2 regions of the Leisingera sp. ANG-DT genome follow, and region 2 is predicted to be linked to the other one. Evidence: riboswitches for the same ligand, from Rfam matches in the RefSeq annotation. Region 2 holds a riboswitch; the other holds the start of a gene.
What was found. Region 2 has a riboswitch for cobalamin ahead of RA21_RS14440 (DUF1636 family protein). Riboswitches for the same ligand answer to the same signal wherever they lie in the genome.
Positions count from the first base shown of each region.

Region 1: another riboswitch for cobalamin. It lies ahead of RA21_RS13470 (aromatic ring-hydroxylating oxygenase subunit alpha); the one in region 2 lies ahead of RA21_RS14440 (DUF1636 family protein).

Region 1 covers NZ_JWLE01000011.1:326,596-332,148, reverse strand. Annotated here, with positions in the region: gene RA21_RS13495 (DUF6638 family protein) at 1-964, shown strand, start outside; gene RA21_RS13490 (hypothetical protein) at 1,139-1,405, shown strand; gene RA21_RS13485 (DUF1523 family protein) at 1,417-2,061, shown strand; gene RA21_RS13480 (TetR/AcrR family transcriptional regulator) at 2,135-2,686, opposite strand; gene RA21_RS13475 (dihydrofolate reductase family protein) at 2,690-3,226, opposite strand; cobalamin riboswitch at 3,498-3,696, shown strand; gene RA21_RS13470 (aromatic ring-hydroxylating oxygenase subunit alpha) at 3,804-5,039, shown strand; gene RA21_RS13465 (hybrid-cluster NAD(P)-dependent oxidoreductase) at 5,044-5,553, shown strand, end outside.
Region 2 covers NZ_JWLE01000013.1:142,578-148,130, reverse strand. Annotated here, with positions in the region: partial or broken gene RA21_RS14450 (cobaltochelatase subunit CobN) at 1-537, opposite strand, end outside; gene cobW (cobalamin biosynthesis protein CobW) at 729-1,763, opposite strand; gene RA21_RS14440 (DUF1636 family protein) at 1,766-2,176, opposite strand; cobalamin riboswitch at 2,274-2,482, opposite strand; gene cobO (cob(I)yrinic acid a,c-diamide adenosyltransferase) at 2,534-3,169, shown strand; gene glpD (glycerol-3-phosphate dehydrogenase) at 3,256-4,833, opposite strand; gene RA21_RS14425 (DeoR/GlpR family DNA-binding transcription regulator) at 4,826-5,553, opposite strand, start outside.

The sequences.
Region 1 (5,553 bases), on a different contig from region 2:
GCTGTTCGACATCCGGCAGGTGCGGATCGAGGCGGATACTACCAAGGGTACGCTGCGCCATGCGGACCGTCTGGCGGAGCTGGTGGAGCGGTTCAAGACCGGGGAGGATGCCTGGTTTGATGACGGTCTGATTGCTAAGATGATCGCAACGGCAGAGCAGACCGGCGATGTGACCCGCAATCCGGTGCATCTGGAGCATGAGGTCTTTGAGCAGGGCAACTTCTGGACCGCGCATTTCGGCGGGCTGTACCTGTTTCAGGACGTGCAGCACCCGGCGGTGATTGCCAGCGGGGCAAAGCCCGAGGGCGTGCCGCTGGATCGCGTTTTTGACCTGAGCCAGCGTAATGCCATTGCCAAGTTTCTGGAGCTGAACGGGCTGGCAGAGCCGGTGATCCGGGCGCGCGGTGTCGATGGCGCGGCGATCCTGCGGCAGAAGATGGGGTTCCTGGCGGTTTCGGTTTTGACAGAGAAGGGGCGGGATCTGACCGGCCTGTCACGGTCGGATCTGCGGCGGCTGGCGGCGCGGCATGCGGAGGAGCTGCCGGAAGAGTTTGAGGGGCTGGCGGCGCTGGTGCGCTGGGCCGAGGGCGGCGGCAAGTGGCCAAAGATCACCTCGGACCATCCGGCCTATTTCTATAGCCTCAGGGCGTCGGACACGCCCTGCCGCGATCTGGTCAACATGCTGCTGGCAGAGCTGTGCCCGCATGACTTCCGCCAGATGTTCATCTGCCACAAGGAGGAATTCTACCGCCAGTACCGTGGCTGGCCAGAGACCAAGAAAGCCTATGCGGCGGAGTTCCTGGCGCGGGAGTATGCGGTGGACAAGGCTGGCGCGCGGGAGGCGCTGTTCGGGCATGAGCCGGATATGGAGGGGCGGATGCCCAAGCTGCCGCGGGTGCAGCGCAAGGGGATGGTTGACCGGGTCGGCCCCTGGGGGGCTGTGAACCGGGTGAGGGGGCGATAGGATGGTCCTATTGGAGCAACTTAGTTCTTCCCGGATCGCTTGCGATCCGGTTCGCGCCCGACCCGCCCCCGTCATGCCGGAGGCGTGCTTTCAGCACGACGGCGGGCGTGAAACGCCCACCCTCGGGACGGGGCGCGAACCTGTGTTGGATGTGAAAACCCAGGAGCAACAGTGATGTTCGGCTTTATCCGCCTGATCCTGATCCTCTTGGTGGTGCTGACCGTGGTCTACGCCGCGGTGTCGCTCTATTCGCGCGAGATGCGGCGGCTGAAGCTTAAGCGGCGCTGGAAAGAGAAGGGGTTGACCGGCGACCGCGCGGCCTTCATCCAGCGGGGGCTGAAACAATACGACAACTCGTTCCGGCGCAAGCTGATCCTTCTGGTCTATATCATTCCGCTGGGGGCGCTGGCGCTCCTGATCTACGTCATTAACTTTATGTGAGGTCCACCCCCATGCGTTTCATCAAATGGGCTTTCCTGATTACCTTCTGGGTGCTGTTCGGCGCCTTTCTGCATTACACGCTGCCGCAGTATGACGTGGTGCGGATCGTCAACACCTACGAGGAACGGCAGGAGCTGAACGACTGGACGCGGGTTTTCTGGTCCAAGCCCGACGACCAGTCGGCGCAGCTGATCAACCGCGATGTGCAGTTCATCCAGGCAGTGCGCGCCAACGGCCGCAATATGGTCTACCGGAACGAGGACACCGGCTGGAACTGGCCGCCCTATTTCAAGTTCGACACCGCGAACCTCTATACGGATGCAAATGACAGCATCTCGACCAAGGCGAACCCGGAATGGGTGGCGGTGATGCATTACGGCTGGCGCAACGAGTTCCTGTCGATCTTCCCCAATGCGGTGACGATCAAGCCGGTGGCGGGGCCGGAGGACAAGCCAACCAACTGGTTCTCGATCATCTTCCTGGTGCTGCTCGCGGCGCTGTTGTGGGCCATATATGTGCGTTGGCGCCGGTTCCGGCAGGCGCGGATCGACCCGATGATCGAAAGCGCCGAGGACAGCCTCTATGCGGCAGGCGATGCCATTGCTGAGCGCAAGGGCCGGTTCCGGCGCTGGCTGGATACCTGGAAATCGAAGTGACGGGAGGGGCCGCCGGATGGGCGGCTCTGAAAGACACAAACGGATGCGCGGGCCTGAAGCGGCCCGCGTTTGTTTATTCGATCCGGTCCAGCACCCAGTCCAGCGCGGGGGTGAAGCCGTCAGGTGACAGCGCTCCGCGTGGTGCCGCGGCGGCGGCAAAGGCGAAGCCGTGTGTGTAATCCACCAGCAGGCAGAGAAGGGTGCGGGCCTCTGAGCCGGATACGCCTGCGGCGGTGATTTCCGCCTCGATCAGCCGGGTCAGCCCGGTCAGGGCAGGACCGATCAGGGACGGGTCCTCCAGGATGCATTTCGCAAGTTCCGGGTGCCGGGTCACCTGGGTGCAATAGCGGGTCATCAGGTCACGCAGCCGCAATTTGGGCGTTGCCGCTTCTGACGGTGCATCCGCACCTTCAAACGCAATGGCGACGAGGGATGCGATCATCTCGTCCCTGGTTCCGGCGTGATGGGCAACGGCCATAGGGGTGACGCCAAGCGCCGCAGCCAGTGCCTTGAACGTGAGGGCCTTGCTGCCACCTTCGTCAAGCAGCTCCAAGGCTTTCTGCAGCACATCATCCTTGCTGAGGGTGCGGCTTCCTCTGGGCGGGCGACCCATGCGCGGGGGCATTGGTCAGGCCACCTGGAACGTGGTCTGGACCATGCCGGTGGGCAGGATGCGGGAGCTTGCCACCTGGAGGTCTATGTCCTGGTCCAGGCTGCCGAACAGCGGGATGCCGCTGCCGATCAGGATCGGAACCGTTGTGATGGTCAGATCGGCGATCAGCCCCTGGCGCAGGAAGGACTGCACCATCCGGCCGCCGTCGACATAGGCGCGGGTCCAGCCCTCCTCTTGCAGTTCCTGCATAAGGTCTGCGGGCGCGGCGGTGCTGAGGCGCACCTTGTCCTTCAGCTCTTCGGGAATGTCCTGTTCACTCAGGCTGTTGCTGAGGACCACAACCGGTTCGGTGTAGGGCCATTGGCCGAACCCCAGCACGGTGCGGAATGAGCCCGTCCCCATGACCAGCCCGTCGACACTGTCCATGAAGGCGGCAAAACCGCCATCGTCATCTTCGGCGTCGGGCTGTTTGAGCAGCCAGTCCAGCGAATGGTCCTGCCGGGCCACGAAGCCGTCGAGGCTGGTGGCGATGAAGACGTGGCCGGTGGTCATCGGATTCTCCTGCATTGCATTTAACTATACGTCATATAGTTAAATGCAATTCGTGTTCCAAGGGGCCAGCGTAAGATTCTCTGCGTGCGAATCGATCTGCAGCGGCTGGCAGCGCCTAACCGCATGAAAGATAAGCGCTTGCCGCAAACGGACCGGCGGATGCCGGTTTGAGATTCTGGACATCCCTGTCCCGCCGAAAGCGGCAAACATGCATGTCTTTTTCCGGTTTTGGCGGGTCGGATTTGTCTCCGCCGGCGGCGCGGGATTCGGGCATTTTCCGCTTCAGCAAGGTGCCGCCCCTAGGGGCGGAGAATTGGGAAGCTGGTGAAATTCCGGCACTGCCCCCGCAACGGTGACCCCGGGCAAGGCATGGCAATAACCACTGAAGCAACGGCTTCGGGAAGGTGCCAGGCCCCGCCGCCGAATGGCCCCGGGACAGTCCGGAAACCAGCCTTGCCCCGAAAACGTCAACCGCGGGCGGCGGCGGGGCGGTTGCAGGCGCGTGGCCTGCAATCTCTCTATCCATGCCCGCAGCCAAGCCAACCTGCCGCGGGGATGCGGCAAAGGAGAGAAGCAGATGCTTCACGACAGCGAAATTCTGGCCAAACTGGTCGCCCGTCAGAAAAACTATTCCCTGGAGCAGGCGTTTTACACCGACCCGGGCGTGCTGGATCTGGACATGCGCCAGATCTTCTACCGCGAATGGCTGTTTGCCATTCCCGCCTGCGAGATCCCGAAGGCGGGCAACTTCGTGACCCATCAGGTCGGCGCCTACAACGTCATCATCGTGCGCGGCACCGATGGCGAGGTGTGTGCCTTCCACAACGCCTGCCGCCACCGCGGTTCTGTTGTGTGCAAGGCCAAGAAGGGCAACTCGCCCAAGCTGGTCTGCCCCTACCACCAGTGGACCTACGAGCTGGACGGCTCGCTGTTGTGGGCACGCGACATGGGGCCGGACTTCGATGCCTCCAAGCACGGGCTGAAGCCGGTGCATTGCCGTGACCTGGCCGGCCTGATCTACATCTGCCTGGCGGATGAGGCGCCGGACTTCGACGCTTTTGCCGCAGTTGCGCGCCCCTATCTGGAGCCGCATGACCTGGGTAACGCTAAGGTCGCCTATGAAAGCTCGATCATCGAGAACGGCAACTGGAAGCTGGTCTGGGAGAACAACCGCGAGTGCTATCACTGCGGCGGCAACCACCCGTCACTGTGCCGGACCTTCCCGGAAGATCCGTCGGTGACCGGCGTCGAGGGCGGTGAGACCCCGCCGCATCTGCAAAAGCATTTCGACCGGATCGAAGCGGCGGGCGTGCCGGCGCAGTTCCAGATCGATGCGCGCGGCCAGTACCGGGTGGCGCGGATGCCACTGAACGAGGGCGCCGAGAGCTATACCATGGACGGCAAGGCGGCAGTGGCCAAGAAACTCGGCCGGGTGCCCTTTGCCGATGCCGGCACGCTCTTGAAGTTCCACTACCCGACCACCTGGAACCACTTCCTGCCAGATCATTCCATCGTGTTCCGGGTGACCCCGATCAGCCCGACCGAGACAGAAGTCACCACCAAGTGGCTGGTGCACAAGGACGCGGTGGAAGGTCAGGACTATGACCTGAAGCGGCTGACCGAGGTCTGGGTCGCCACCAACGACGAGGACCGCATCGTGGTAGAGGACAACCAGCGCGGCATCAACTCGCCCGCTTATGAGCCCGGTCCCTATTCGGAAGTGCAGGAGAGCGGCGTCATCCAGTTCTCCAACTGGTACGCCGACCATCTGACCCGCGCGCTGACCGGCCGCCACCTGATCGCGGCGGAGTAAGCGTATGGGACTGCAGGCCAACTTCGAGACGCTGGACGAAACCCTGGCGTGGAAGGACGACGAGATGCTGGAATGCGTCTCTGTCGTGCCGGAAGCGCCGAACACCGCCACCTTCAGCTTCCGCGCGCCTTCGGGCGCGTGGTTCAAATACCAGCCGGGCCAGTTCCTGACCCTGGAGCTGCCGGTGCCGGGGGAGACAGTCTGGCGGACCTATACGATCAGCTCCTCGCCGTCGCGGCCCTTGTCGATCTCAGTGACGGTGAAGGCGCAAGGAGACAGCATCGGCACCCGCTGGATGCTGGACAGCCTGAAACCGGGCATGTTCCTCAAGGCCTCCGGCCCGGCGGGCGTGTTCACCCTGCCCAAGCGCCCGAACGGCAAGTTCCTGTTCATCTCCGCAGGCTCCGGGATCACACCCAGCCTGTCGATGACCCAGTACCTGTTCGACCGCGGCCAATCGCCGGACGTCTGTTTCATCAACTGCGCCAAGCGCCCCAGCGAGATCATCGCCCGG
Region 2 (5,553 bases):
GAAGCCGTGTTCGGGTGTGGTCTTGAGGCCCAGAACCGGGCCTGCGTAGAGACCGGCCGCCAGCGACAGCTGCGCCAGCGCCGCCTGAGCAGCGACGGCGCCGCCGGCGTCGCACAGGGATTGCAGGCGGCGCAGGGTGGAGACTGGCAGGGTGGACAGCTCATCCAGCCGCGCATCCTCGCGGCCGTCTGCTGGCAGGATGGCCAGCGCGAAGCCCTTGCGCCGGGCAAGGTCCTGCAGGGTGGCGAGACCGTAGGACCAGTAGCTTTCGCCGCCAATCAGGCGGACAAGGACGCCCTTGGCGCCCTCCAGTGTCTGTTCCGCGTAAACGTCGACCGACAGCGGGTGCTTGAGCGCCACAAGGTTGGCGAGGCGCAAGCTGGGCAGCTTGCCGTCCGCACGGTGCCAGCCCGCCGCAAAGGCGCCGAGGTCGCTGTCGGAGAAGGACAGCACCACAAGGTCCGCGGGCGTCTGCCCGAGGTCCTGCGGGGTGTCGGTCTCGTCAAGGCCGTGGCTTTCGCGGAAGACGACGTGCATGGGTCAGGCTCCTTGCCTGAAGGGGCGTATGGAAACGGGGAGGGCAGCGCCCGGCCCGGCGGGGAAGGAAGCGAAGCGCCCGCCCCGTTTTGCCGAAGGCAAACCTTCGGTTTGACGGGGGCGGGACGGGCGCTGCCCGGCCTTCGGCCAGGCGGTGCCGTCAAAAAATTGACGCTTCGCTACCATTGGCTTCAGGCTCCCAGCTCGGCGCGGATGGCCTGTTCGTCGATGTCGTCATGCTCGGCGATGACCACCAGGGCGGTCTTGCGCGGCTGCGCGCCCCAGGGCTGGTCATACTGGGCGCGCAGGCGCTCGCCCACGGCCTGAACCAGCATCCGCATCGGTTTCCCCTCCACCGCGACATAGCCTTTGACGCGCAGGATATTGCGCTCGCGGGCGAGTTTCACGATGGCATTCTGCAGCGCTTCCGGGTCGGAGACTTCGCCCATTTCGACAACGATGCTTTCAAAATCGTCATGCTCGTGGTCGTGGTGGCCGTCGTGGTGGCTGGGGCGGGCCTCCAGATCGTCCTCGGCAGCGGCATTCAGGCCCAGGATGATGCGCGGGTCGATGACGCCTTCGCTCATCGGCAGGATCGGCAGCTTGCGCGGCGCTTCGGCCTCGATCACCGCGCGGGCCTTCTCGACGCCTGCGTCGCCGGCCAGGTCGGCCTTGGACAGAAGCACGATGTCGGCGCAGGAGATCTGGTCCTCGAACACCTCAGACAGCGGGGTTTCGTGGTCGATGCTGTCGTCCGCCTCGCGCTGGGCCTGCACGGCGTCCAGGTCAGGGGCGAACTGGCCCTTTGCAACGGCCTCGGCATCGGCCAGCGCAATCACGCCGTCCACGGTGATACGGGAGCGGATGGCGGGCCAGTCGAAGGCCTTGAGCAGCGGCTTGGGCAGCGCCAGACCGGAGGTCTCGATCACGATGTGATCGGGCTTTTCCGGCAGGTCCATCAGTTGTTCGATGGTGGGGATGAAGTCATCCGCCACGGTGCAGCAGATGCAGCCGTTGGCCAGCTCCATGATGTTCTCCGCCGGGCAATTTTCATCGGCGCAGGATTTCAGGATGTCGCCGTCCACACCGGCGGTGCCGAATTCATTGACCACAACCGCCAGGCGCTTGCCCTGCGGGTTCTGCATCAGGTGGCGGATCAGCGTGGTCTTGCCCGCACCGAGGAAGCCGGTGATGACGGTGACGGGGATCTTGTTGAGGTCGCTCATGATTACTCCTCGGAGAAGAACTTGGCCGGCGGGATGCGGGCAACAGATTGCTTGCGGAAGGTCTGCGGGCGCTCGCGCCAGGGCACGACGCCGTCGGCGGTAGCGGCGTAAGCCGCGGCGCCTTCCAGAATTTCAGGGACATGCTGGTCCGGGTCGAGGTCGCCGTAGACATAGGTCCAGCGTTCTTCGCCGCCGACCAAGGCCACGGCGCAGCCGCGCTTGCAGGAGGACAGGCATTCGACGCCGCGCAGGCGAACGCCTTCGGGCATTCCGGCTTCTTCCAGGGCTGTGTGAAGGATGGCGCCGGGGCGGGCGGCCTCCGGGTCGGCGCCCTCGCGGCGGCAGGTGAGGCAAACGGTCAGCGTGACCGGTCCCTGGGTGCTGGCAGTCTTGCCTGCCATATCGTCAGCCATCAGCGCGTCTCCTGTCGCGGCAGGGCGTGCGGGATGGCCAGAAAGGAACTGTGTCGTGCCAGTCCCTCACCCGGTCGCAGAACACCCCGTCTGCCCGTTGATCTCTCTCTCGCTGGCAGGTCTCCCGGCTTGCGGATGCCAAGGCGCTCAGGCCTTGCCGGCCATCCTGCCTTCCCGGGACGTATTCCCAGTGGCATGGCGGCCTCATCCGGTCACGGTCGCGGGGGCGGCTGTGCTTGAGCTCTTGCGAGCCTTCACATTCCCTCTTCGCCTGTTTTCACAGGAACCAGCTGAACCCCCTTGCGCTATGGCGGGCTTCTTTGTCAAGACATGGGGTCAAACAGCTGGAGAGCCCCCATGAGCGAAAAGTCCGAAACCGGCATTTCAGAAGAAGAAGCCGCCCGTCACGCGTCCAAAATGGCCAAGAAGAAGGCGGCGCGCGACCGGATGATGAAGACCAAGGAGGGCGAGAAGGGCCTGATCATCGTTCACACCGGGCCGGGCAAGGGCAAATCTTCCTCGGGCTTCGGCATGATCATGCGCTGCATTGCGCATGGGATGCCGTCCGCCGTGGTGCAGTTCATCAAGGGGGCCTGGCAGACCGGCGAGCGGACCCTGATCGAGGAGAACTTCAGCGATCTCTGCCAGTTCTATGCGATGGGCGAGGGCTTTACCTGGGAAACCCAGGACAAGGCGCGCGACATTGCCGCCGCGCAGAAGGGCTGGGAGAAGGCCAAGGAGATGATCCTGGACGAGCGCATTACCATGGTGCTGCTGGATGAGATCAACATCGCGCTGCGCTATGAGTACCTGGATCTGGAGGAGGTGCTGGAGTTCCTGGTCGAGCAGAAGCCGCCGATGACCCATGTGGTGCTGACCGGCAGGAACGCCAAGGAGGAGCTGATCGAGATCGCCGATCTGGTGACCGAGATGGGCCAGATCAAACACCCGTTCCGCGCCGGCGTGAAAGCGCAAAAGGGCGTGGAGTTTTAAGAAGCTCACAAAGGTCTTTCGCCTGGCCGAAGGCCGGGCAGCGCCCGTCCCGCCCCAGTGGGACGGGACGGGCGCTGCCCTTCGCGTTATGCTGCGAGCGTTTGTGCCTTGCCTTGAATATAGGCATCCACCGCGGCGCGCTGGGCTTCATCCAGCCGCAGTCCCAGCTTGGTGCGCCGCCACAGGTAGTCGTCTCCGGTCCGTACCCATTCGCGGGCAATTGCCCAGTCCAGTTCCCGCGCGGTGATCGTCGCCCCGAAGTCCTGCCCCATATCAGCCGCGGATTTGGCCTCGCCCAGAACCGCCCAGGCCTCGGTGCCATAGGCGCGGATCAGGCGGCGGGTCCAATAGGGCGTCAGGAACGGGTAATCCACCGCCAGTTTGCCGCGCAGCTTTTCCGCATCCGCCACCGCAAAATCGCCGCCGGGCAGGGCCACGCCTGCGGTCCAGTCCGCGGGCAGTTGCGGGAACACTTTGCCGATCTTGGCTAGCGCCGCCTCCGCCAGTTTGCGGTAGGTAGTGATTTTGCCGCCGAAGACATTCAAGAGGGGCGCCTGTGCCTGATCCAGTGTCAGCACATATTCGCGGGTCGCCGCGGTGGCAGAGCTGGCGCCGTCGTCATAAAGCGGGCGCACGCCGGAATAGGTCCAGACAATATCCTCGCGCTTGAGCGGCTGATTGAAATATCCTGATGCAAAATCAATCAGGTAGTCCTGCTCCTCTGCGGTGCATTCCGGCGCGGTGTCCGGATCGGAGTGGTCGCTGTCCGTTGTGCCGATGAGGGTGAAGTCTTCCTCATAGGGAATGGCAAAGATGATCCGCCCGTCGGTTCCCTGGAAGAAGTAGCAGCGCCCGTGGTCAAACAGTTTCGGCACCACGATATGGCTGCCGCGCACCAGGCGGATGTTCTCGCGGCTGTTCTGGCCCAGCTTCTGATGCAGCACATCGGCGACCCAGGGCCCGCCCGCGTTAATCAGCATTTTCGCGCGGCGCTGATGGGTTTCGCCGCTGGCCTGATCCTGCAGGGTGATCACCCAGTGGTCCGCATGGCGTTCAGCGGCCAGCACCTTGGTCCGGGTCAGGATCTCGGCGCCGCGGGCCTGGGCGTCGCGGGCGTTCAGGACGACCAGGCGGGCGTCCTCGATCCAGCAGTCGGAATATTCAAAGGCGGTCTTGAACTTGTCCCTGAGCGGTCTGCCCGCCGGGTCGGCCTCCAGATCCAGCTTCGCGGTGCCGGGCAGGATGCCGCGCTTGCCAAGCGAGTCGTAGAGGAACAGCCCCAGCCGGATCAGCCAGGCCGGGCGGCGGCCCTTCATCCAGGGCATGAAAGTGGTGAGCAGCTTGGACGTCGGCGTCTCGCTGTCGAACCGCATGTCCTTGTGGAACGGCAGCACGAACCGCATCGGCCAGGAGATATGCGGCATCGCATTCAGCAGCACCTCGCGCTCAATCAGCGCTTCGCGCACCAGGCGGAACTCAAAATATTCGAGATAGCGCAAGCCGCCGTGGAACAGCTTGGTTGAGGCAGAGGAGGTGGCCGAGGCCAGGTCGTTCATCTCTGCCAGCGTCACCGACAAGCCGCGTCCGGCGGCGTCGCGGGCGATGCCGCAGCCGTTGATGCCGCCGCCGATGATGAAAAGGTCTGTTACAGGCGTGTCAGTCATTTTCGCTGCTTTCGTTTTGTCCTGCGGTCAGGATGCGGGTGCCGGCGGCCTGCGCGGCCTCGGTAAATTCTGCGGGAACCGGGCGGTCGGTGATCACCACGTCGAGATCGGAGAGGTCGCAGATCCGCACCGGGGCGGAGCGGGCGAACTTGCTGCCGTCGCAGACCAGCACCTTCTGCCGTGCGTTTTTCAGGATTGCGCGGGCGACAGATACCTCGCGGGCATCGTGATCCATCACCGCGCCGTCGGCATCCAAAGCTGAGGCGCCAATAACCGCGAAATCCACCTTGTAGCGGGAGAAAAAGTCCACAGCATCTTGGCCCACGATGGCACCGTCACTTTGCCGCACGGTGCCGCCGGCCAGGATCAGCTCTTTGGCCTGACCACCCATCATCATGTTGATAATGTTTATATTGTTGGACATGACCGTCAGGCCGCTGTGGCCGGACAGGGCGCGGGCCACCTGTTCGGTGGAGGTGCCGATGTTGAGCGAAAGCGAGCAGTTGTCGGGGATCAGCTCTGCCGCCAGGGCGGCCATCGCCAGCTTGTTGCCGGCGTTCAGCTTGCGCCGGTCCTCGTACCCTTGGCTGGCGGCGGAGCTGACGCGGACGGCACCGCCGTGCACGCGGGACAGCGCGCCGCGCGCCGACAGGTCGCGCAGATCGGCGCGCACGGTCTGCAAGGACACGCCAAAGCGTTGCGAGAGATCCTCAACCTCGA